Methanothermobacter thermautotrophicus: one gene and its partner. Each later gene encodes a partner of the first gene's protein in a complex. Links are inferred from orthologs where the notes say so. Each region holds a gene or a part of one and is shown in the gene's direction. Other genes may lie near its edges. The genes, in order: DNK57_RS05230 and pscS.

What was found.
Region 2: the proteins of DNK57_RS05230 (region 1) and pscS are in contact, whole or in part, in a solved structure (PDB 3WKR), measured with the Methanocaldococcus jannaschii proteins. The link is inferred for Methanothermobacter thermautotrophicus from one-to-one orthologs.

What each region holds. Positions count from the first base shown.
Region 1 is NZ_QKOF01000006.1:146,946-160,654, reverse strand. What follows is about bases 4,230-7,018. They hold DNK57_RS05230 (SepCysE family protein), read left to right. Parts: upstream 4,230-5,184; coding sequence 5,185-5,853; downstream 5,854-7,018. Other genes in these bases: mptA (GTP cyclohydrolase MptA), read left to right, coding at 6,054-7,010; DNK57_RS05235 (histone deacetylase family protein), read left to right, coding at 4,230-5,171. In the rest of the region: DNK57_RS05260 (CPBP family intramembrane glutamic endopeptidase), read right to left, coding at 1-665; DNK57_RS05255 (tRNA (guanine(10)-N(2))-dimethyltransferase), read left to right, coding at 838-1,977; DNK57_RS05250 (hypothetical protein), read right to left, coding at 2,024-2,710; DNK57_RS05245 (DUF4013 domain-containing protein), read left to right, coding at 2,838-3,515; DNK57_RS05240 (Lrp/AsnC family transcriptional regulator), read left to right, coding at 3,668-4,141; more of DNK57_RS05235, read left to right, coding at 4,176-4,229; DNK57_RS05220 (DUF2120 family protein), read left to right, coding at 7,019-7,456; 7,8-didemethyl-8-hydroxy-5-deazariboflavin synthase subunit CofG, read left to right, coding at 7,478-8,551; DNK57_RS05210 (DUF429 domain-containing protein), read right to left, coding at 8,577-9,125; DNK57_RS05205 (class I SAM-dependent methyltransferase), read right to left, coding at 9,309-10,034; DNK57_RS05200 (formate--phosphoribosylaminoimidazolecarboxamide ligase), read left to right, coding at 10,180-11,271; psmB (archaeal proteasome endopeptidase complex subunit beta), read left to right, coding at 11,504-12,136; DNK57_RS05190 (beta-CASP ribonuclease aCPSF1), read left to right, coding at 12,206-13,709.
Region 2 is NZ_QKOF01000006.1:272,946-285,357, forward strand. Bases 1,480-4,423 are described here. They hold pscS (O-phospho-L-seryl-tRNA:Cys-tRNA synthase), read left to right. Parts: upstream 1,480-2,356; coding sequence 2,357-3,490; downstream 3,491-4,423. Other genes in these bases: DNK57_RS05810 (radical SAM protein), read left to right, coding at 1,480-1,835; DNK57_RS05815 (NTPase), read left to right, coding at 1,846-2,370; DNK57_RS05825 (GyrI-like domain-containing protein), read right to left, coding at 3,608-4,018; DNK57_RS05830 (universal stress protein), read right to left, coding at 4,030-4,423. In the rest of the region: DNK57_RS05805 (TldD/PmbA family protein), read left to right, coding at 1-828; more of DNK57_RS05810, read left to right, coding at 843-1,479; more of DNK57_RS05830, read right to left, coding at 4,424-4,473; DNK57_RS05835 (TIGR00288 family NYN domain-containing protein), read right to left, coding at 4,476-4,943; DNK57_RS05840 (TetR/AcrR family transcriptional regulator), read right to left, coding at 5,044-5,673; mtrA (tetrahydromethanopterin S-methyltransferase subunit A), read left to right, coding at 5,812-6,354; rpsJ (30S ribosomal protein S10), read right to left, coding at 6,707-7,015; tuf (translation elongation factor EF-1 subunit alpha), read right to left, coding at 7,050-8,291; DNK57_RS05870 (elongation factor EF-2), read right to left, coding at 8,405-10,597; rpsG (30S ribosomal protein S7), read right to left, coding at 10,615-11,175; DNK57_RS05880 (30S ribosomal protein S12), read right to left, coding at 11,181-11,606; DNK57_RS05885 (NusA-like transcription termination signal-binding factor), read right to left, coding at 11,628-12,059; DNK57_RS05890 (50S ribosomal protein L30e), read right to left, coding at 12,066-12,362; rpoA2 (DNA-directed RNA polymerase subunit A''), read right to left, coding at 12,373-12,412. UniProt on the Methanocaldococcus jannaschii protein: Converts O-phospho-L-seryl-tRNA(Cys) (Sep-tRNA(Cys)) to L-cysteinyl-tRNA(Cys) (Cys-tRNA(Cys)).

The sequences.
Region 1 (13,709 bases):
ACATAGAGATTGTTTGCAATGTGGACGCCCATGGCCATCTCCACACCATCATCTGCCAGCGTCACCAGTGCAAGCACAAGACCTATGATGAAGGTACTGACCGTTATTGAAAGGCTCATGCTAAGGGTTGCACCATTCCACCAGTGGAGAATCGAGAATATTGCTGAATTGATTATTATGAGTGGCACCGGCCTCTTTATAACAGCCCATAACCCCTGCATCAGGTACCCCCTGAAGAATATCTCCTCAAAGGATGCCTGGACCGGGAAGGCCAGTATGGCCAGGATTAGCAGCCACCAGAACCCCGCCCCAAAATTGAATCTGACTCCTGATGGGTCAGCAAGGACTGATAACAGATCAAGCACGCCAACTATGAGGAACCATGCACCCGCGCCCCTCAGGATCCTCCACCAGTCAAGATATCCCCTCGAATTAACTGCAGATATGAAATCCCTCCTGTGGATGAACTTCAGTCCAACATAGAGGAAGAACATTGACGCTGAAAACCCTATGGCCACCATCAGGAGGAGTGTGGGACCGCTGAAGGTTGAAATGTCCCCCAGCGCCCCTTCACCACCCTTAAGTAGCAGGATGGCTGCAATGATGACACCCACCATGAGACCAGCACCAACATTGGATGCAACAAAGCTCATAAATACTGTCATCAGATATCTCCATGCATCATTCCTTCCCAGGTATACGTTGTTCAGAAAATCCTCCATCCATCACCAGCTCCAATCCTTACATGATGACCATGAGTTTTTTTAATAAATTGATGACCATGTATCACACTAATCTTCCGGCACTAATAAATATTTTGAGGTGGTAGTCTTGAATATGATAACGGCGAATGAGGGTTCAGTCACCATAATGGTCCCTGATTTCACCAAGGTCTCGGCCAGGGCCCCTGTATTCTACAATCCTGCCATGGAGTTCAACAGGGATGTGTCAGTGGTAGCGCTCCAGGTTTTCCAGAGGCTCCTCGGTGGGGAGATCAGCGTTGCAGATACATTCTCAGGAAGTGGTATAAGGGCCATAAGGTACCTGGTTGAGGTTGAAGGAGTCTCTGAGGCCTTTGCAAATGACATAAACCCGCTTGCAGTTGAATGTATAAAAAATAACTCCCTGATGAACTCAGTATCCCCTGAGGTGAGCAGAGAGGATGCCAGCATCTTCCTCAGGACTAATCATGGACGATTTGATGTCATAGACATCGACCCCTTCGGAACCCCTGCACCCTTCCTGGACTCCGCTGCAGCCTCGGCAAGGAACAATTCACTCCTTGCCGTTACAGCCACCGACACCTCAAGCCTCTGCGGCACCTACATAAAGCCCTGTCTGAGGAAGTACTCCTCAAGGCCCCTTAAAACAGAGTACTGTCATGAGATCGGCTTGAGGATACTGGCAGGATTCACAGCCATGAACCTGGCAAGGTACCGTAAGTCAGCATCGGTCCTGCTCTCCCACAGCAGCCAGCACTACATGAGGCTATACATCCACGTGAGGAGGGGTGCCAGGAGGGCCGATGAGTCCCTCAGGAATATTGGATTCATTCTCCACTGCTTCAAGTGCCTTCACCATGAACACATGAAGGGATTTGTGCCCCTCAAACAGGAGTGCCCCCACTGCGGTGCTGAAATGGAGGCAGCAGGTCCTCTATGGGTCGGTGATATTCAGGACAGTCGATTCATCGGTGAGATGATAGGAGAGGTTGAGAACAAGAAACTTAACACTGCAACCGATGTCCTTAAACTTCTGAAGGCATGTCTTGGGGAAGCAGGGATGCCCCCTGGATTCTATGATATCCATGAGGTCTGCAGTAAGCTTGGAAGGAGTGCACCGCCCCTGAGGGATGTGATGGATGGCCTTGAGAAGGCCGGTTTCAGGGTTTCAAGGACCCATATAAGGCCAACCGGTATAAAGACCGATGCCACCATAAGGGATATTGAGGAAGTCCTTGAAGGATTCAGTGTATAACAACACTGAGAATAATTTTTTGGGTCACGAAAGACCCCAATCCATATTATTCATAGTTGAGCATGTTGTGGGTGTAGTAGTACTGCAGTGCCCTTGCATTCTTGATCTCAAAGTTCCTGTAGGGGTTGTTGAGGTAGGGAAAGATCATTCCCTTCAGGCAGTAGAAGTACGCCCCCACGGGACCATAATACTTCCTGGCGATCTTATAGTATAATGGGAATCCGCAGCCCTGGTTTATGAAGATATCCCCCTGCCTGACCGTACCATGGTATACAAGGGGTATGGGCCCCTCCTGGCCATGTTCAGCCGCTCTTTCCTTTATGTATGCAAGGGCCTCGTCCAGTGTTCTGAATTCCTTTCCATCCGAACGGTAGGTCCATTTATCGTCAGGTATGCCATATATTCCCTCCTGCCATACCTCTGTCCAGTTTATACCCGGCGTGTACTGCTTCTTTTCAACGTAGGCGAGCTCAAGGATGTAGACGTCGCCCTCCATGTAGCAGCGGTAATTGGAGCTTCCACCGTAATGGACCACCAGGATGCACTTTGATCCCCTTTCACGGGCATAGTCTGCCAGTAGTTTTGAGTGTATATGCCCGGGGTACATATCTGGATTTGCAATCTTAACGAATGCGAGCCTTCCCAGGGGTTCAAAGTCCCCCTGAGTTCCTGTAAAGTAAAGGTAACCCCCTGTGATTACCAGTAAAGCTATGATGAGTATCCCCTTCTTCATCAGTTCACCTGCTCGATGGATTATTAACTTTGCAGTGATTTATATCTTCCTCTAAACAGATTAGGCAGTTTTATATATAATCATTTATATAGTTTTACGTGCGGGAATCCGCGGAGGTGTGAAAGATATGGATATAGGTGAAATTGTAAACGATGCCATAAGGTATCCCTCCAGTGACTGGAAGAAGGTCATAATACTGGGTGTCCTTATGATAGCCAGTGCTCTAATTTTACCCGCCTTCCTGGTCATGGGGTATGGTTTCAGGGCGCTGAAGGCCTCAATAGCTGGCTTCGATGAACTCCCTGAATTCGATGAGTGGGGAGAGATGTTCGTAGATGGGCTTAAGGTATTCGTTGTTCAGATAGCATACATGATAGTTCCACTGATAATTATATTCGCAGGTGTTCTTGGTTCCTTTACAATGGTTTCACCGGAAACAGGTGTTATCACAAACCCCACAGCCTTCACAGGCCTGTTAAGTGGTACAGTTATAATAGGTATAATACTCGCAATTATCCTTGGACTCATAGAGACGATAGCCATCGCACACATGGCCTACAATGACAGCGAACTCGGTGCAGCCTTCAGGTTCAGTGAGATACTTGATGTGATATCCCAGATCGGATGGCTGGACTACATAATATGGTACATCGTTGTGGGTCTGATCGCAGTGGTAATCGCATTTGTCGCCAGTTTCCTGAATGTGATACCCATAATTGGTACCCTGATTGCGTTCCTTATAATATACCCCTACATCCAGCTCTTCTGGAACAGGGCCCTTGCACTGAGATACGCCTACGAATAAATCAACCTTTTATTTTTTTAATTTTCAGATAAACATTTATAAGGGAACATCCCCTATTTTATAAAGGTCGATGACTTCTTCTAAATTTATATGGACTTAAAAAACTTTATAATATAACTTCCATAGGTATACATTGTTTAGTGGTGATTTGTATGGATGATGATCTGGTCAAAATCGACGATATTGACAGAAAGATAATAGACCTCCTGAATGAGGACGGACGCATGTCCTACAGGAACATATCAAGGATACTCGACGTTTCAGTTGGTACCGTGCACAACCGTGTTGAGAAACTCGTTAAAAAGGGAGTTATAAAGAAATTTGTGCCCATAATCGACCACTCCAAGCTTGGATACAAGCTGACGGCCATCATAGGGGTTAAGGTCAAGGGTGGTGTGCTGAGGAACTGGGAGACAAGGACTGCATACCATAAGAATGTCCTGGCAGTATACGACGTTACAGGAGAATTCGACGCCATACTCATAGGTAAGTTCCGGGACACCGGTGAACTTGACAGCTTCATAAAGGGTCTTCTCAGTGAAGGTGATGTGCAGAGGACATACACACAGACTGTCCTCAACATCGTCAAGGAGGATATGACCTCCACCAAGATGATCGGAGATTAAATTATTTATTTCCTGGACCAGAAATAATAAACATATGGTTATCATTCACTCCCCATCCTATGACCTGCACAACAAGGAGGGGCACGTCGAGAATAGGAGCAGGACCAGGGCCATAATTGATGCCATAGAATCCTCAGACCTCTCCCTGAGGTTCGTGGAGCCTGAGATGGCTGGAATAGATGATATCCTAATGGTCCACAGCAGCGTGCATGTGGAGTACCTTGAGGTCTTCGCAGGTAGGGGTGGGGGATGGCTTGACTATGACACCTACATGACCCCGGAGAGCTTCAGTGTCGCGAGGCTCTCAGCAGGGGGAGCAATGCTGGCGGCTGAGGAGGCCCTCAGGGAGGGGTGGTCCTACTCAATTGGAAGACCCCCTGGCCACCATGCCACCTATGACCGCTCAATGGGTTTCTGTATATTCAACAACATCGCCATCGCCATTGAACATGCCCGCAGGAACCTGGGGGTATCAAGGCCCCTTGTGCTTGATTTCGATGTCCACCATGGGAACGGTACCTCCAGCATATTCTACAGGGAAGGGGATGTGATGTACATATCCATCCATCAGGACCCACGGACCCTCTTCCCTGGAACAGGATTCATTGATGAGGCCGGCTCAGGTGCAGGGGAGGGCTTCAACCTCAACATACCCATGCCCAGGGGTTCAGGTAACCCTGAATACATATGGATACTCCAGAGGATACTGCCAGGGGTCCTTGAGGGGTTCCAGCCAGACATGATCTTTGTATCAGCAGGCTTTGATGCCCACAGAAGGGACCCCCTTGCAGAGATCATGGTGGAGGAGGAGTTCTTCTCATGGATTGGCTGGTTCATACATCAGACAGGACTCCCCTGTGCAGCGGTTCTGGAGGGTGGCTATGACCCTGTGGCCCTTGGAAGATCAAACATCGCATTCCTGAGGGGCCTTGATGGTAAAGAATACGAACCTGAAACAGCTGCACCAGGGGCTGTCTCTGGTTTATTCAGCCAGCTGAGTGACAGGTTTTCACCATACTTCAACTTCTGAGAGGGTATTGAAAATGGAAAGGATCAGATTTGAACAGGCAGAGAAGCTTATAAGGAAGTCATGCATTAACCTCAAGAGGGAACAGGGATTCAGGGATGCCAGTGATGGTGTCATTGACACCGGGAAGCTTCAGGAGGCCATGATGGAACTCATCGAGGCCGAGGAGTACATTTACACAAGCCTCCCAACCCATGAACTTAGAGGTGAGGATGCTTCAGAGTTCTGCAGGAGGCTGATAGTCGCCAGGGAGGCCATTGACCATGTACTCGCAGACTTCGGTGTCCTTGAAAGGCAGGACCCTGCCGAGAGAATAAAGGAGGCTGTAAGGGGTAAACTCATAATTGTGAACAACTCCTCGGTCAAAAAACTCCTTGTGAAGGCAGGGGTGGAATCCCAGAACATCCTGGTTGCAGGAGCTCCCCTCTCAGTCGATGATATGAAGGAGATAAATCCAAAAATCCCTGAGGGTGCCCTGAGGGGTATAGAGAAAAAGATAGAGCACCTCCGCAACGACATTGAAAGGAAGCTTGACACCCTCGAGGATGTTCTGGTTGTGGGTGAATCCGATAAAAGTACTGAACTCCTTGCAGCGAGGGCAGAGGAACTCTATGGTGCCGATTCAAGGTTAAGGGAGAACATAAAGGATCTGACCGCCGAGGAGATCCTGGAGTTACTCTCCTGATTCCTGATTTTTCATGGACCTCATGTCTTTTCCTCAAATGCTGACGAAGAACAGAGAATCTGTCCCTCCACTGATTTTGCAGGTATTGCATGAAAAGACACATCTAATCAAATAGGTAATACTCCACCGGACAAGTATATAAGCAAAGTTTTCATAGTATACTTAAAACCGAGGTAACCATTACTCATGGGGTGTAAAATTTGGGTTTAGTTTGTTTTCCAGATACACAGGACAAGATTCCTAGCATCCCCGTCCACCTCACAAGGGTGGGTGTTACAGGTGTTAAGAAGCTTCTGAAGATAGATAGGGATGGTAGAAGGCCCATAATACTGCTTCCAACATTTGATGCCTTCGTGGATCTCCCGAGTAAACAGCGGGGGATCCACATGTCAAGGAACCCCGAGGCCATAGGTGACGTCCTCGAGGAGGTTGTTGAGAACAACGCACTTGAACTGGAATCCCTCTGCGCAGAGATAGTTAATGAACTCCTCAAGAAGCACAGGTATGCCCGTAGGGCTGAAGTCAGCATGAAGAGCGACTTCATGTTCATGAAAAGGTCCCCGGTGACCCGGAGGAGAAGCCAGGAGATGACAAAGATAATGGCAGACGCCATCGGATACCGGGACGATGAGGGTATAGTCATAAGGAAGATGATAGGGGCGGAGGTTGTGGGGATGACCGTGTGTCCCTGCGCACAGGAATCCGTCAGGGAAACCTCACGTCAGAAGCTCCTTGAATTCCTTGACGATGAAACCGTCGAGAGAGTCCTTGACTGTGTATCCTTCGCCTCCCACAACCAGAGGGGCCGTGGCATGATAATGATAGAGGTCCCGGAGGACCAGACCATAAGGGCTGAGAGACTAATAGACATCATAGAGAGCTCCATGAGTTCACCTGTCTATGAGCTGCTCAAGAGACCCGACGAGAACGCCGTGGTGATGCGTGCCCATGATAATCCCATGTTCGTGGAGGACTGTGTCCGTAACATGGTCCACAGGATAGTCAGTGAGTACCCCCACCTGCCGGATGACACCATCGTTACCGTAAGGCAGATAAACGAGGAGAGCATACACAGACACAACGCCTTCGCAGAGAAGGTTGCCACCATGGGAGAGCTCAGATACGAAATAGAAGAACTTAACGACACCGGGAGCTGATATGATTGATGAAACTGCACAGGATAGCCGGAGAAATCATGGGTTTCTTTGAAGCATTTGAGGGTTCAAGGCCCGCACTCGACTCCCGGGAAATTCTCATAGTGAGGGGGATGTCAAGGAAGAGGATGAATACAGATGACATGTCCCGGGAACTTGATAGTCTGATTGAACACCTTGGAGCCGAGGAACTGGATTTACTCTCAGAGGAGGGCGCCGCCCTCATAGGTGTGATGGATGAACAGATAAGGTCATGTGTGGAGGTTGGAACAGAAACCGATATAGGTGGAATACACCGTCTAAAGGAGTCCCTTGAGGATATGAACTTCAGTGTTGACTATCGCCTCTGCATGGCAGACGAGACAGGTCTCTTCGTGGTCCTCTACAGGGACCGGAGCGGAGTTGGACCCTGTTTTGTTGAGGTTGTTGTCTCTGATCTGTCTGAATAATCTAATTTTAACGGTGCCCCCATGCTCCACTCAAAGGATGAGATCCTCGAACTCCTCCTCCTGGAAGGCCCTGATATACTGGACCTCATGAGGAGGGCCTGTGAACCAGGAAGCGTGACCTACTCGAGGAACGTATTCATACCCCTCACAAGGGCCTGCCGGAACCGCTGCGGCTACTGCACCTTCAGGTCAGACACCCCTGAGCCCCCCCTGCTTGAACCCGAAGACGTGATGGGGGAGGTGAGCAGGGCCATATCCCTTGGATGTACCGAGGCCCTCTTCACCTTTGGTGAGGATGCCCATGAGTTCCCAGGGGTCCAGGAGAAACTGGAGTCCCTTGGCTTCAGGGATATGGTGGATTACACCTATCACCTATGTGAACTGACCCTCGATGCCGGGCTCCTTCCACACACCAATATGGGTGTGATAGGCTACAGGGACCTGAGGAGGCTGAGGGAGGTCAATGCATCCATGGGCCTCATGCTCGAATCGGCGAGTCCGAGGCTCATGGAGACAGATGCCCACCGTGAAAGCCCTGGTAAGGACCCTGAATTGAGGATAAGGATGATAGAGGACGCTGGAAGGCTCAGGATACCCTTCACCACAGGGATACTCATAGGTATAGGTGAGACCCTCCAGGAGAGGGCTGAGTCACTCCTTGAATTGAGGCGCATACAGGACAGGTACGGCCACATACAGGAGATAATAATCCAGAACTTCCGCTCAAAACCTGGAATCCCCATGGAGAATCACCAGGAACCCTCCCTCCTTGAAATGGTGAAGATGGTTGCGGCGGCGAAGATAATGTTCCCTGATGTGAGCATACAGGTCCCGCCGAACCTGAACAGGGAAACAGGTGAGGTCTTCCTCCTGGCGGGTGCAGATGACTGGGGTGGTGTATCACCAATCAGCAGGGACCATGTGAACCCCGAGGCGCCATGGCCTGAGATAGATGAACTCAGGAGGATCACAGAATCTGCTGGATTCGTTCTTGAGGAGAGGCTCCCGGTATACAGAAAGTTCATATCCAGGGAGTTTCTGAGCCCCCGTGTTATTGAAAGGATAGAGGAACTTTACCCCCAGTTCATCCGCTGAAAGTCTTAACGGTGCCCCTGCATGACTAAAGCTCTGCTCCAGGGGCTGGTAGAATTATCTTACCCTCCTGTGGATCCCCCAGTTCAATGAATTCTCCCCTGCAGTAGAGGATGGCGACAGCTCCTGCTATAAGGGCGTCCCTCTGGTGCACAGTCATCTTCACATTTTCAATGCCAAGTTTTCTGATAAGACGGCCAGATAGACCAGCCATGGAATCTGCGGTCCTTGGATGTGTTTCAATGACCTCCACTCCCATGGAGCCAAGTTTCCCTGCCATGCTGATACCCCTCATGGTGAGCTCCCTCATCCCCCTCCAGGTGAGGGGAAGAACACTGCCATACCTCCTAAGCTCCAGGTCAGCCCTTCTGAAGTGTCCATGTCTGCTGCAGCTGCAATCAGCTTCGAGGCAGCATCGTCCGGCAGGCAGGGATATTGGTGCGTCAACTGCCACCACCTCCACAGACTTAACTTCATCGATTATTTCCTGAAGGGAGAATGCGCTTAATATTTCATGCCTGTCGCCCTCCAGGATGAAAACTCCACTCTCCCTTCCATCAGCTGCGGCAGGATCCACACCCGCAACCTTAATGGTCAGAATACCACCTGCGGCTCTTTTAATATCCCTTCAACAGGAAGTTCTATCATCATCTGGAATGTATACTGTGAATGCCAGAAACGTGAAGTTTTATCCTGTATCAGGGGATGCATTCTTATGCTCCACCTTTATCCATGCATCAAGCATTCTCTATCCAGGCAACTAATGTACCCTGACATCAAGGACAACATGCCAGACCCCCGGGGAGTACTTCTTTATAACGCGCCTATCGAGGAGTGAGACCCTCCTTGGATGTGCTGCCCTTTCAATCCGTCTGAGGGGCCTTGAGAATCTTATGGCCTCAGGTGCTGTTTCATGGTAATGTATAACCCCTCCATCCCTGACACACTCCATTGCGGCGTCAAGGAAGTGGTGTGTCCTTCCAACGTAACCCATTATAACCCTGTCAGCATCGAGTTCAGGGGCTACCTCACGGCAGTCCCCCAGGATGGGTTCTATTATCCCTTCAACCCTGTTGAGGGCTATGTTGGATTTGAGGAGTTCAAAGGAGTCCGGGTTTAACTCCACAGAGTAAACCCTGCCGGGATCTGAATGGACTGCCACCGGGATGGAGAAGTACCCTATACCTGCGAACATGTCGACAACGGTCTCACCCTCCCTCACAAGTGATGGTATGCGGATCCTCTCGTTTATGTTACCCCGTGACCACATGACCCTTGAGAGGTCTATCCTGAAGAGGCAGCCGTTCTCCTTGTGGACAGTTTCTGTGCCGCTGCCTGCCATTACCCTCACCCTGGGTCTCCTGAGGGGGCCGTGTATACCCTCCACCCTGATTACACTCCTGGCCCCCTCCCTCTCAAGCAAACCCTCCGGGTCATCCACTTCCCTGTTAAGGACTATAATATCTCCTATCCTTGTCCATTTCATGATTTCACTGTTTAGGGGAGTGTTTAAAAAAATAAATCCATAAATGTTCTTTTTTCCTCCAAGTATTTAATGGCTTCGACGGAAGGCAAAAAAGATAATTATCAAGAAATTAAACCATTTATATATAAATCCAAGGGGTTTTTTTATGAGTAAGGTAAACCGTGACGAGATACTCAACATCCTTGAAGGATACAGCAGGGAAGATATAACAGTAGCAACCCTGGGCAGCCACACATCACTCCACATACTGAACGGTGCAAAGAGGGAGGGCTTCAGAACCGCAGTTGTCTGTGAGAAGGGTCGTGAAGTCCCATATCAGCGATTCAGAGTTGCAGATGAGTTCATAATGGTTGATAAATTCAGTGATATAGTGAATGATGATGTTCAGGACAAATTGAGGTCAATGAACAGCATAATAGTCCCTCACGGATCATTTGTTGCCTACGCAGGGCTTGATCATATTGAAAATGACTTCTATGTTCCAATGTTCGGTAACAGGGATATACTTAGATGGGAATCTGAACGTGACCTTGAGAGGAAGCTCATGAAGGAGGCGGGTATAAGGATACCCTTCAAGTACACTGACCCTGATGAAATAGACAGACCCGTCATGGTCAAGTTCCCAGGCGCCAGGGGTGGTCGTGGATACTTCGTGGCTTCAAGTACAGAGGAGTTCAATGATAAAATCGATTCAATGATGGAGAGGGGCTGGATAACAGAGGATGATGTTAAAGATGCCCACATAGAGGAGTACGTGGCAGGTACCAACTTCTGCATCCACTACTTCTACTCAATCATGAACGATGAGGTCGAACTCATGGGTATGGACAGCAGGTACGAGTCAAATATCGATGGACTCGTAAGGATACCTGCAAGGGACCAGCTTGATATAAACATGGACCCCTCCTACGTGATAACAGGTAACCATCCGGTTGCAATGAGGGAATCCCTCCTCCCCCAGGCCTTTGATATGGGGGACCGGATGGTGGAGGCTGCCAGCAGGATTGTTCCACCAGGTATGAACGGTCCCTTCTGTCTCCAGACCATGTGCACAGATAACCTTGAAATCGTGACATTTGAGATGAGCGCACGTTCAGATGGGGGTACAAACACCTTCATGCACGGTTCAACCTACAGTTACCTCCTCCACGGTGAGGGTATGAGCATGGGCCGCCGTGTTGCAAGGGAGATTAAGGTGGCTGCAGAGGAGGACCGCCTTCCAGAGATCATAACCTGATACTCCCACCCTTCATTTTTTTTATATCTGACTGTATTCAACCCTGGAATTCCATAGCCATTATAAAAAAATCGCAAACTTTAATAAGGACCTCCAGTTATATAACTGATACAGAACACTTTTATGTCCATAGGGACAGCCCTTTGCAGGGTTAAATGAAAACCCTATATATACCATAAAAACATAATAGGATCTAGGACTGTTTTTTATTATTTTTATTAGAGGTGTATCCATGAACGATAAAAACACGCTGAAAGGCACCACAACTGTTGGCATAACATGCAAGGATGGAGTTGTTTTTGCCACAGAGAGAAGGGCCAGTATGGGCAACCTCATAGCCCATAAGGCTACAGACAAGATTTTTAAAATAGATGAACACATAGCAGCAACCATAGCAGGTTCCGTGGCTGATGCCCAGAGCCTCATGAAGTACCTCAAGGCTGAGGCTGCACTTTACCGCATGAGGAACTCAGAGAAAATAAGCATAGAGGCCGCAGCTGCACTTGCAGCTAATATACTGCACTCATCACGTTTCTACCCATTCATAGTCCAGACACTCCTTGGAGGTGTTGACGAGAACGGTGCGAAGATCTACTCCCTTGATCCATCAGGAGGGATGATACCAGACAAGTTCGTCTCAACGGGTTCCGGTTCACCGGTTGCCTACGGTGTCCTTGAGGACAGATACAGCGATGATATATACGTGGACGAGGCTGTGGATGTGGCCATAAGGGCCATAAAATCCGCCATGGAGAGGGACACCTACTCAGGTAACGGAATCCTTGTGGCGACCGTTACAGAGGAGGAAGGCTTCAGGATGCTTGGTGAAGAGGAAATCCAGAGAAGGATTGAAAACCTCAACTGATTTTTTCCCTATTTTTAACCGCAGTAAACAACTGTTTACTGATACCCCCTGTTTTTTAGAAGTGATCTTATGGTTTCAGAGATGCTTGAAGAAATCAAAAGGACAATAATGCAGAGACTTCCCGATAGGGTCCAGGTTGCGAAGGTGGAATTCGAGGGACCCGAGGTGGTAATCTACACAAAGAACCCCGAGATAATAACCGAGAACGGCAACCTCATAAGGGACATTGCAAAGGATATCCGGAAGAGGATAATTATAAGATCCGACAGGTCAGTCCTCATGGACCCTGAGAAGGCCATAAGGAAGATACATGAAATAGTGCCCGAGGAGGCCAAGATAACCAACATATCCTTTGATGATGTCACCTGTGAGGTAATAATTGAGGCCAGAAAGCCCGGGCTGGTGATAGGCAAGTACGGGTCAACGTCAAGGGAAATAGTCAAAAACACTGGATGGGCTCCCAAGATACTGAGAACACCACCAATATCATCTGAGATAATAGAAAGAATACGCAGAACACTTAGGAAGAATAGCAAGGAAAGAAAGAAGATTCTGCAGCAGCTTGGGAACCGTATACATCAGAGGCCAAAGTATGATAATGACTGGGCCAGGCTCACCGCCATGGGTGGTTTCAGGGAGGTTGGAAGATCCTGCCTCTACCTTCAGACACCCAACAGCAGGGTCCTCCTGGACTGTGGTGTCAACGTTGCAGGTGGAGATGATAAGAACTCCTACCCCTACCTCAATGTCCCTGAATTCACCCTTGACAGTCTTGACGCAGTCATAATCACCCATGCACACCTGGACCACTCAGGCTTCCTCCCCTACCTCTACCACTACGGCTACGATGGACCAGTGTACTGCACGGCACCAACAAGGGACCTCATGACACTCCTGCAGCTGGACCACATCGACATCGCCCACAGGGAGGACGAACCCCTACCATTCAATGTGAAGCACGTTAAGAAGAGCGTGAAGCACACAATAACCCTGGACTATGGTGAGGTGACAGACATAGCCCCTGATATAAGGCTGACACTCCACAACGCGGGTCACATCCTGGGGTCTGCCATGGCACACCTCCACATAGGGGATGGGCAGCACAACATGGTCTACACAGGGGACTTCAAGTATGAGCAGAGCAGGCTCCTGGAGGCTGCGGCAAACAGGTTCCCCAGGATTGAAACCCTTGTGATGGAGAGCACCTACGGGGGCCATGAGGATGTCCAGCCATCAAGGAACCGTGCAGAGAAGGAACTTGTTAAGACCATCTATTCAACCCTCAAGAGGGGGGGTAAGATACTCATACCGGTCTTCGCTGTTGGAAGGGCCCAGGAACTCATGATAGTCCTTGAGGAGTACATAAGGACTGGTATAATCGACGAGGTACCTGTCTACATTGATGGTATGATCTGGGAGGCCAATGCAATCCACACTGCAAGGCCAGAGTACCTCAGCAAGGACCTCAGGGATCAGATATTCCACATGGGTCACAACCCCTTCATCTCAGACATCTTCCACAAGGTTAACGGTATGGATGAGCGAAAGGCCATAGTTGAGGGCGAACCATCCA
Region 2 (12,412 bases), 120 kb from region 1 along the record:
GAGGCATCATCAGCTTCAACAGTCTTCTCAGCCCACATCTCTGTGACAGCTGAGGGGAATGGTATGAAGACAACGGCCTACGAGTCAGATTCCTCCTGTAAACTTGACATCGACCCTGAGTGGATAGCTGGAAGGGCCTGCAGGATTGCAAAGGATTCGGTTGGTGGCAGGAGTATTGAGGGCGGTAAGATTCCAGCGGTCCTGGACTACCATGCAGCTGCAGGACTTCTTGGAACATTCGCAGCAGCATTCAGCGCAGATAATGTTCAGAGGGGGAGGTCCGTCCTGGCGGATAGGCTTGGGAGCCGGGTCACCAGTGAGGGTCTCTCAGTGTACGATGACGGCACCATGGAGGGTGGCCTTGGATCAGCCCCCTTTGATGGTGAGGGGACACCCTCCCAGCGGACAGTCCTTGTGGAGGATGGAATTCTGAGGGGATACCTGCATAACATCTACACAGCATCAAAGGGGAGGGTTGAGAGTACAGGTAATGGTCTGAGGGGCTACATGGAGGTTCCAGCTGTCTCAACCACTAACTTAATACTTGAATTTAACAGGACAGTCCAACTGGAGGATTTCATGGGGATATTCGTGACAGATGTCCTGGGTGCCCACACCGCAAATCCAATATCCGGTGACTTCTCGGTGGAGGCCAACAATGCATTCATGGTGGAAGCAGGGGAATTCACGCCTGTTAAGAAGGCAATGCTCTCAGGAAACATATTTGAGCTCATGATGAAGGCCTCATCAACGGACCTTGAAAGGAGACAGGTGGGGGGCTTTGTAACAGCACCTCTCATGTTTGAGGAAGTACATGTCACGGGATAGGCACATTAAGGGTCATGTCACTGAAGGATGCACTTCAACACTACCTGTCTGTAAGGGACGGGATTAGGGATGCAAGGTTCCTTGTCGCCTCCAGGACCCCAGCATCCTTTCACGGGGACTCAGGGATCTCTGAGCTCTGGATGGAACATGAAAGGATAGAGGCAGGTATGGAGTGTTCAGGGGCGTGTGACAGGTCTTTCCTCGATCTTAAGATTGAAATCGCTGAAAGAATCCTTGGGGAGTGTTCACTGTGCCCCTGGAGGTGCGGCGTTAACCGCCAGATGGAGAGTGGACGCTGCGGCGTCATGGGGCCCCGCGTGGCATCGGAGTTCCTTCACTACGGGGAGGAGGCACCACTGGTACCAAGCCATACCGTCTTCTTTTCAGGCTGCACCATGCGGTGTGTCTTCTGTCAGAACTGGGACATATCCCAGAACCCATCCACCGGCAGACACATTGAGGTGGATGAACTGGCAGCGATCATAGAGGAAAGGAGGCGCATGGGAGCAGCGAACGTCAACTTTGTGGGAGGAGACCCGACACCGGCACTCCCATACATCCTCCGGGTCCTCTCAGTGGTGTCCATCAGTGTACCCGTTGTATGGAACAGTAACATGTACATGTCCACGGAATCAGTCAGGCTCATAATGGGTGCTGCGGACCTGTACCTCACAGACTTCAAGTTCGGCAACAGTGAATGTGCAGAGAGACTTGCCGGTGTCCATGACTACTTTGAGGTCGTATCCAGGAACCACCTCATGATAGCAGGGGAGGACATGATAATAAGGCACCTGGTACTTCCAGGGCACCTTGAATGCTGCACCATGCCCATCATTTCATGGGTGGCAGAGAACCTGGGCACAGACACTGTGATGAACATAATGGGCCAGTACCGCCCCCTCTACAGGGCTTCAGCTTACCCTGAGATCAACCGCCCCCTCTACCTTGAGGAGCTTGAGGAGGCCAGAAGGTGGGCCCTGAGGGAGGGCCTTGAAAACATTATCTAGGAGGGTTCTCATGAAGATACTGATCACAGGGAGACCCGGCAGCGGGAAGAGCACCATGGTTGGAAGGCTGAGGGACTACCTTGAGGGTAAGGGCCTTTCGGTTGGAGGGATCATAACACCCGAGGTGAGGGTGGGTGGTTCAAGGTGGGGTTTCGAGGTCGTTGACATAGCATCGGGCAGGAGGGCTCTCCTCGCGTCACTGGAAACAGAGGGGCCACGTATTGGCAGGTACGGCGTAAATTTAGCGGCCATGGATGAATTGGCTGTCCCGGCAATCAGGAGGTCCCTGGATGAGGATGACTGTCTCGTCATAGATGAAATCGGTCCCATGGAGCTTAAGAGCCAGGAATTCAGGAGGGCTGTTGACGAGGCCCTCAACTCTGATGTCCTCCTCATCGCAGCGGTTCACAGGAGAACCCTTCAAAGTATAAAAAAGAGGGAGGACATAAGGGTATTTGTTGTTGATCCTGAGAAACGGGACAGGGTTTACGGGAGGATAATTGACTTACTTGGTGATTATCATGGAATGCGCTGATTATGGTCTTACAAGAAAACTTGAAAGGGATAACCTCAACCTCAACCCCCTACAGCGTGGTGGTGTTCTCCCTGCCGCTGCAAGGAAGGCCCTGTATGAATTCGGGGATGGTTACAGTGTCTGTGACTACTGCGACGGCAGACTGGACAAGGTCACAAGGCCCGCGGTAAACTGCTTCCTGGATGACCTTGCAGAGTTCACCGGCTCTGATGCCGTGAGGACGGTTCATGGTGCAAGGGAGGGTAAATTTGCGGTGATGCATGCACTCTGTGATAGGGGCGACACCGTTGTTGTTGATGGAAATGCCCACTACACCACACACCTTGCAGCTGAGAGGAACGGCCTTGAAATCGTTGAGGTTCCGTCGAGTGGACACCCCACCTATGAGGTAACACCCGAGGCCTACAGGGAGGTCCTTGAGGAGACCCTTGACAGGGTTGAGGTTAAGCTTGCGGTTCTCACCCATGTCGATGGTAACTACGGGAACCTGACAGATGCACGGGGCGTGGCGGACGTATGCAGGAAGCTGGGGGTTCCATTACTCCTAAACTGCGCCTATTCCATGGGGAGGCTCCCTGTTAACCTCAGGGAACTCGGGGTTGACTTTGTTGTTGGGAGCGGTCACAAGAGCATGGCAGCCTCCGGACCGATAGGTGTTCTCGGGATGAGATCTGAGTGGGAGGACCTTGTACTGAGGAGGTCCGGGAGGCATGAGAAGAAGGAGCTTGAACTCCTGGGCTGCACATCAAGGGGCGCGCCACTGGCAACCCTCATGGCCTCCCTGCCCTATGTGAGGGAGAGGGTTTCACGCTGGGACGAGGAGGTTGAGAAGACACGTTACCTGGTCTCTGAACTTGAGGATATTGGGGGTATAGAGCAGCTGGGTGTGAGGCCCAAGGAGCATGATCTTGTAAGGTTTGAAACCCCAGTATTCCATGAGATAGCGGCTTCACATCCAAGGAAGGGCTTTTTCCTCTATGAGGAACTTAAGAAGAGGGGTATAGTTGGAATAAGGAGGGGTCAGACAAAGTGGTTCAAGTGCAGCATCTATGGAATGACAGAGGAGCAGGTTCAGTACGTGGTTGACTCATTCAGGGATATAGTTGAGGAGAACCGGTGATTTTAGCTGTAGTTTCTTGAAAATAGAACAGTGAACGTTTCTTTATTTATGAAAGAATAGTAAGGGAAAAAAATCAGTGAATTCCAGTAAGCTGTTCTCAATGATGTGAGGTAACATTTAAAGGACCACAGGGAACTGGATCTCCCTCACATCCCCATGGAGGACCTCCCGCGGCGCACCTATTACGTCAAGACAGTTCTCCTCGACGTATTCTATGAGCCTTCGGTAGGCCTCCTCACGGTCTTCTGAGTATTCTGTGAATATCACAGTATGGCCTGGTATTGTGACTACCCTTATCTTTCCGTCACCCTCGGAGTCGCCCTTTACAGGTATACCCACATCGTATCTTCCCTCGTCCTTGAGGGGTGCTGTGTAGAATATCAGTGTGGGGTTACCGTCAGCTTCAAGTTTATCACTTGATGATACAAAGTCTGAAACCTCTTCAAGGACCTCCTGTGTCTTACTGAGGGGTCCTGTAAAGGTTATCAGTGCAAGTTTCTCATCATTCAGTGTCCTTTTACCTATCATTATAATCACCGTTAACCAACGACCATAACGGGCTTTGTGGCTGATTTAAGAACCTTCCTTGTTATACTTCCGGATATTATGCGATCAAGTCCGTGTTTGCCTGAGCTACCCATCACAACCAGGTCCACGTCCTCCTCCTCCATGACCTCAAGGATCACCTCTGCAGGGTTACCCTCAAGTATAACCGTATCAAGACGGGTCCCCTTCAGATGGCCCAGCTCCTGCTGGGAGCTGAATTCTTCCTTAAGGATGGATATTGCATTCTCTGACTGTTTCCTCATTATCTCCTCGAGGCGTCTGCTGATATCCTCGTCCCAGAGTTCTCTGTAGGATGTGTCAACGACACTTATACCCAGTATGTCTGCTCCGCTCATCCCTGCCATGTGGAATGCGTGCAGCGTTGCCTTCCTGGCGTCCTCTGAGCCGTCTGTGGGTATCAGTATTCGTCGGTACACATCTACACCCCTTCGCTTCCAAGGATTATGGAGTCGTCTGCTGAGTTCTGGAGTGCTACGCTGAAACCTGGCTCTGCACCTATAACCAGGGTCTCCTTCCCGTTCTCCTTTGCTATGTTTATTAGGGGGAGGAAGTCGGCGTTCCTTGTCATAATTGCAACCACATCGATGTTGGGGTTGTGTATGAGTTCAAAGGCTTCAACTGCGAGCTGAACATCCACATCACCTGCAACTATCATGGGTGAGAATCCCTGGTTCACGACTGCCTCGATCAGCTTATCTGAGGCGTACTGGTTCAGGAGCACCTTTCCTATCTTGAGGTTTCCCCTGTCAAAGAGGAGGTTCTTCACAAATTCAAGGTCTGAACAGAATTCCTTTCTGAGCATATTTGGACCATCAACAAGGAGTCCCAGACTCTTTTTATCCTTTCGACTGTTGTTTATTATCACAAAGTTATTATCATTATCCATTTTTATTCGTTCCTCTCTTTAACTTTTAATACCCTTATGTATCTAAAACCTTATATACTTATGTGGTGATGTTTGAGCTGCTGTTTTTTGGGGGGTTTTATCACCGGGGCCTGAGGGCTGATTCAATGAAAACCTCAAGGTCCTCCCAGAACCTGTCCCTGCTTATATTCCTGGCCTCCAGGACCATCCTGGATGTGAAATCAAGGTTCAGGGCATTTATGGCCAGTGTATGGATGTATATTGACAACTCTACAGGGTCGAGGTCGCTGCGGATGCTGCCGTCCTTCATGCCCTCCATTATGGCCTCAACCATGAGCCTCCACATTCCTGTACGGAGGTCCACTATCTCCTTCGCATCATCAGCTTCACTCAGCTCGAACCTCTCGGTGCCACTGTAGCAGTATACCCTGAAGTAATCTGGGTGTTCCTTTGAGAAGATGTAGAGGGCCTCCACCATGGCCCTGACCTTACCATATCCATCTGTGTCAAGCTCCATGCACATTCTGTACATCCTGTGGAGTATACGGACACCGTAGAGGTTCACTGCTAGGAAGAGGGATTCCTTGTTTTTGAAGTAGTAGTAGAGGAGGGCCTTGTTGACATCTGCCTCCCTGGCTATTTCATCCATGGTCACCCTGTCGTATCCCCTTGCAAAGAATGCCTTCTCTGCGGCCCTTATGATCTGTTCCCGTCTCCTTTCCCTTTCACGTTCGCGTCTTGAGGGCGCCATGTTGATTCACCTGCATGTCTATGAATATCTGTTCCGGTGGTTTAAAACATTTTTACCGGAAGTTTTATATAATATTAACTCCAAGTTAAATTTTAACCGGAAGTTAAAAATTAACTGACGGTTAAAGAGGTGTTTCTGATGGCTGAAAAGAAACCCGTACCTGAAGACTGGCCCCACATAGTAGGGGACTATGTGGTTGGCGACGCAGAAAGTCCGGTTGCGGTTGTCACCCTGGGCTCTCACATGGAAGATGAGCCTGTGAAGGCGGGCGCTGCAATTTCAGGTTCACTGCACACAGAGAACCTTGGAATAGAGAAGGTTGTTGGAAATGTGATCGCAAACCCCAACCTGCGATTCCTCCTTGTATGCGGTGCAGAGGTCATGGGACACATCACAGGACAGACCATGAAGGCCCTCCACGAAAATGGTGTTGATGGAGAAACAGGAAGGATCATCGGTGCAACCGGTGCAATACCATACATTGAGAACATGCCTGAGGAGGCCATAGAGAGGTTCAGGAGACAGGTTGAACTTGTGGACATGGTTGATGTTGAGGATCCATCCATGATAACTGCAAGGATAGAGGACTGTGTGGTTCATGACGCTGGTGCGATGGAAGAGGAACCCCTCGTTTTAAAGTTTCCGGAAATTAAAAAAGGGGATTCAGAAGAAAACACCTGATTATTTATTTTTAAGGGTCCTGACCGCCACCCAGAGGCGGTCACTTCCTCCTATTTTCCACGCCGGGACTGGGATTTGAACCCAGGAGGAGCAGAGCTCCACAAGATTTCCAGTCTTGCGCCTTACCTGGCTAGGCTATCCCGGCAGAACAGTTATGATTTTAATTCAGAAAAAAGTTTTTTAAGCGCCGGGACTGGGATTTGAACCCAGGCGGAGAGAATCTCCACGGGATCTCAAGTCCCGCGCCTTACCTGGCTAGGCTATCCCGGCAGTGTCAGATAAAAGAGATTGATAAACTCTTATTTATATAGTTTTTGGTGGGTGAATTTAGTTAGAGGGGTTTGCACCCCAGTTAACTTTTGAGTTCGATTTCGATGCTGACATTGTCAGGCACGTTGACCTTCATGACCTGACGCATGGCCCTTTCATCGGCCTCTATACCCACAAGCCTCTTGTGGATCCTCATCTCCCATTTCTCCCAGGTTGCGGTTCCCTCACCATCAGGGGATTTCCTTGTTGGAACCACGAGCCTCTTGGTTGGGAGGGGTATTGGGCCTGACATGTCCACGCCTGTCCTCTCAGCAATCTTCTTGAGCTGGTCACAGACGTATGCCAGTTTTTCAGGGTCTGTCCCTGTCAGTTTAATCCTTGCTTTGTGCATTTAAATCCTCCTGTAAAAAAGGGAAGAGGTGGGTTTATTTTGCTGGTACGAGGTCTATGCACATTCCAGCAGCCACTGTCTGTCCCATGTCCCTTATGGCGAATCTTCCCATGTGTGGGATGTCCTTTATCTTCTCGATGACCAGTGGCTTGGTTGGTTTGACCTTCACAACAGCAGCGTTACCTGTTTTCAGGAAGTCAGGGTTTTCCTCTTCCACCTGACCTGTTGCAGGGTTCATCTTCTGCACCAGTTCAAGGAAGGTACAGGCAACCTGTGCTGTGTGACAGTGGAATACAGGTGTGTAACCCACTGTTATGACACCTGGGTGCTGGAGAACAACGATCTGTGCCGTGAACTCCTTGGCAACCTTTGGCGGGTTGTCCAGGTGTCCTGCGACGTCTCCCCTTCTGATGTCGTTTTTACCGACACCCCTGACGTTGAAACCTATGTTGTCACCAGGTTCGGCCTGTTCGATCATCTCATGGTGCATTTCGATGGATTTGACCTCTCCACTTACACCTGCAGGTTCGAATATGACATTTTCACCCTTCTTGAGGACACCTGTCTCTACACGTCCCACTGGGACGGTACCGACACCTGTGATGGAGTAGACGTCCTGTATAGGGATCCTCAGTGGAAGGTCCACAGGCTTTTCGGGTGCTTCAAGGTCGTCAAGGGCTTCAACGAGTGTTTTACCCTTGTACCATGGGGTGTTTTCGCTCTTTGATGTTATGTTGTCCCCTTCAAAGGCGGAGAGTGGGATGAATTCAACGTCGCTTGGCTTGTAACCCACTGTTTTGATTAGGGCTGCAACCTCATCCTTGAGGGCGTTGAATTTCTCTTCGTCGTAGTTGACGAGGTCCATCTTGTTGATGGCGACTATGAGCTGGTTTATACCCAGTGTCCTTGATAGGAACACGTGTTCCTTGGTCTGGGGCATTACACCGTCGTCCACTGCAACTACTAGGACTGCTGCGTCTGCCTGGGACGCACCTGTGATCATGTTCTTAACGAAGTCACGGTGTCCGGGGCAGTCCACGATTGTGAACTCGTACTTGTCTGTTTCGAATTTGGCGTGTGCAAGGTCGATTGTAACTCCTCTTTCCCTTTCCTCGGAGAGCCTGTCCATGACAAACCTGAACTTGTCTTCACCGTCAGCTAACTGCTGTTCGGCGATTGCTCCGGCCTGCAGGAGCAGGTGTCCCACTAGTGTGGATTTTCCGTGGTCTACGTGTCCAATAAACGCCAGGTTCATGTGTTCTTTTTCTTTAGCCATAATATACCTCCATATATGATGGTTTAGCCTGATTTTTTAGATCCAGCAAATGGGCATGCTGTTTGTCTAAGGTAATTTCCTATATTCTTTTTAATTATATAAGTTTAATGGGATTAACCCAGGTAGTGGTCTGCCCTGTAGGGTTCAGGACTCAGACCCTTCCTGGTCCTTACCTCCCTTATTATGGTGTGCTGCAGTTCGTTTGGAAGTCTCTCGAATCCAGCGTTCTCTGTTGACCAGAGACATCGTCCCTCGGTGGCTGACCTGATATCGCCTGCGAATCCAAACATCTCCGCCACTGGTACAGTGGATTCAACGGTTACCATGTCACCCTCCTGGGTCATGTTGACGATCTGTCCACGCCTGTTCTGTATCTCACGTGTCGCGCTTCCCATGTAATCCTGTGGCACGTTGATGAATACCTTCTGTATGGGTTCAAGGAGCACTGGCTCTGCAGACATCATGGCACCGAATATACCCTTCCTTATGGCTGGAAGGACCTGTGCGGGACCCCTGTGGACAGCGTCCTCGTGGATCTTGGCGTCCATGAGTTTTATCTTAACCCCCATGACCTTCTCCTTGGCCAGTGGGCCGTTGTCCATTGCACTCTCAAATCCGTCCATGAGGAGCTCCTTGATCTCGTCGAGGTACTGGATACCACGGGTCATGTTGATGAAGATGTTCTTCTCATAGACATCCCAGACCCTTCTGGCTTCCTCCTTATCCATACCTGCCTCTATGAAGTTCTTGGCCATCTCCTTACCCTTTACACGACCTTCTTTTATCTTACCTTCCTGTATAGCTTGCATCACTGATTCTTCAACTGGTTCAATTTCTATGTAGAAGCGGTTGTGTTTGTTGGGTGATTTACCCTCAACGGGTCCTGCGGTACCTGCAACGGTCTCCCTGTAGACGACTATCGGTTCTGATGTCTCTATCTCAACACCCTTCTCGTTGATCCTGTAGGCTATGATCTCAAGGTGGAGTTCACCCATACCTGAGATGAGGTGTTCACCGGTCTCCTCGTTTATTTCAACCCTTACGGTTGGGTCCTCCTTACCGACCTGCCTGAGTACCTCTATGAGCTTTGGAAGGTCCTTGGTGTTCTTGGCCTCAACTGCAACTGTAACCACTGGTTCGGAGATGTGTTCAAGGCCCTCAAAGGCCTTTATCTTCCTGCCGGTGTCGCAGATTGTTTCACCTGCAACTGCATTCTTGGCACCTGTTATGGCCACGATGTTACCTGCAGGGACCTTGTCGGTGTTAACCCTCTCTGGTCCCATGTAGACACCGACCTGCTGTACACGTGCCTTGCTGTGGGAACCCACAAGGAAGACCTCGCTTCCCTTCTCTATTGTTCCACCATAGACACGTCCCGTGGCGACTTCCCCGGCGTGTTTGTCTATACTCACATCGGTTACCATCACTGCAAGGGGGCCTTCAGGGTCTGTTTTTAGCATGGCCTGTCCCTCTTCGCTTTCAAGGTCCCCGGACCATATTATTGGGACCCTGTATGCCTGGGAATCGGCGGGGCTTGGCAGGTGTTCAACAACCATTCCAAGAAGGACCTGGTGTAGCGGCACCTTCTGGGCAAGTTCCTTCTGGTTGTCCCCCTTACAGTACTCGTAGATGTCGTTGAAGTTTATGCCTGTCTCCTGCATTATGGGGACGTTTATCGCCCAGTTGTGGTAGGCTGAACCGAAGGCGACACTCCCATCCTCAACACGGACCTGCCATTTGTCCCTGAACTCCTCAGGGGCCATGTTCTTGATGAGTTTGTTTGCATTTGCTATGATCTTCACGAACCTCTCCTGGAGCTCACTGGCGTCAAGTTTAAGTTCGTTTATGAGCCTGTCAACCTTGTTTATGAAGAGGACGGGTCTCACGTTTTCCTTGAGGGCCTGCCTTAGCACGGTTTCTGTCTGGGGCATTATGCCCTCAACGGCACATACAACAACAACTGCACCGTCAACGGCCCTCATGGCCCTTGTAACGTCACCCCCGAAGTCAACGTGACCTGGTGTGTCGATGAGGTTTATGAGGTATTCATTTCCCTCGTAGGAGTGGACCATTGAGACGTTCGCAGCGTCAATGGTGATACCCCTTGCCTGTTCCTGTTCGTCGAAGTCAAGGAAGCGCTGATCCCCTGCCAGTTCAGCGGAGATCATCCCAGCACCAGCCAGGAGGTTGTCGGAGAGTGTTGTTTTCCCGTGGTCAATGTGTGCCACTATACCGATGTTACGGATGTACTCTGGCTGGTACATGAGCTCCTTAATCTTACTAATCATTTTTGCACGTCTGCTCACTAAAACCACCTGTAAGTTTAATGTGCGGATCTGGCTATCCTTTCTTTCTCTTCCTTCTTCTGAATCGCGAAGCTTCTTGTGTCGTACTCTGCAGCCAGCATTATCTCATTCGCAAGGCACTCCTCTATGGACTTCTTGTTCTTGAATGCTGCCTGCATTGCGCCCTTGGTTATGAATCCCAGTGAGAGGTCCACCCTCCTCTGGGGGGAGATGTCAACTGCGACCTGGTAACCTATACCACCGTACTTGATCCTTGTGGTCTCCTCCCTGGGTGAGGTGTTTTCAACGGCCTTGACAAGGACCTGGACAGGGTTCTCCTTTGTCCTCCGGTTTATGATTTCAAAGGCTTCCTGCACTATCTTGTAGGCCTTGTTCTTTTTACCAGAGTTCCTTTCTGTCCTCATCACCTTGTTTATGAGCCTCTCAACAATGGAGACCTTTGACTTTGCGAACTGTCTCTTGACGTGTCTTCCCATGGTGTGGGGGACGAGTATGCTGTCAAGGCATATGTACTTGGCGAGGCCCATATCCTCAACCTTGACCTCGTCCAGTTCCCATTTATCAAAAACTAAACTCATAAGGATTACCTCACAGGTTTTTCTATTTTCCCTTTAACCATTTCCTGCAGGGATACGTTGTTGACCTTTGTCACCTTCCACCTGACACCGGGTATGTCACCCATGGACCTTCCTGAAGGTCCACCTATGCCCTCAACAACAACCTCATCGTGTTCATCGATAAAACCAATGGCGCCGTCTCCAGGTGCGAAGGCGGTGATCTGTTTTCCGTTCTTTATGAGCTGGACCCTGACACATTTCCTTATGGCTGAGTTTGGCTGTTTTGCCTCTATACCAACCTTCTCGATCACTATGCCCCTGGCCTGTGGTGCTCCCTCAAGGGGGTCTGCCTTAACGTCAAGGCGCAGTGATCTCCTCTTGTAGTGTGTGTCCTTCCATTTGAACTTCTGCCTCTTGCTTTTAAGTTTCTTTGCTGCGAAAAGTCCTGGCAAATAAGATTCCTCCTGTAAAGATTATTTTATTATGATATTGCTTATGTTATGCTGTCTTCTGGCCAGAAGTCTGGCCCTCTCTATGTTCTGGCCGCCACGTCCAATGGCGATTCTCTTGTTCTTGGGGTCTGTTTCGACTGTGGCTATCTTTTCACCGTTTTCCTTCTGGAGTATCCTGATACTCCTGACCTTTGCGGGTGCCATGAGGTTCTTTATGAACTCCACGGGGTCGTTTGAGTGTTCTATTACTTCAACACCCTTATCAAGGGCCTTCTGGACCTTGGCAACTGTGCTTCCCTTTTTGCCTATGGCCAGACCCATATCGCCCTTCTTGACAAGGAATGTTACCTTGCCGTTTTCATCATCCACGATGCAGTCCTTCACCATTGCACCGGTCATGCTCTCAAAGAGTGCAATGTACCTTATCTCATTTGTGGTAAATTTGATAGTCACAGCAACCTACCCCACCATTTCCAGTATTGTTGAATCACCTGGATCCTGGATTAAGAGGGCCCCCACGGTGAATGGTTTACCGCAGACAGAGCCCAGTTCAACACTGGTGCCTTCATGGGTGTAAACTGGAATCTCTGATAGCTTCGCATAGTATTCTATGTCCTCCTTGAGGTCCTCTGGAATGTTGCTGGCCATCACCACCAGTTTACCCTTACCCAGTTTGAGGCTCTGAATTGTCCTCTTTGATCCAAGGATAACATTACCAGTATCTACAGCGACTCGTATTCCTCTATCTATGTCCATCTACTGCCTCCTATTTTCTTTCTTTCATTACTACACTAACGGAACCTGTA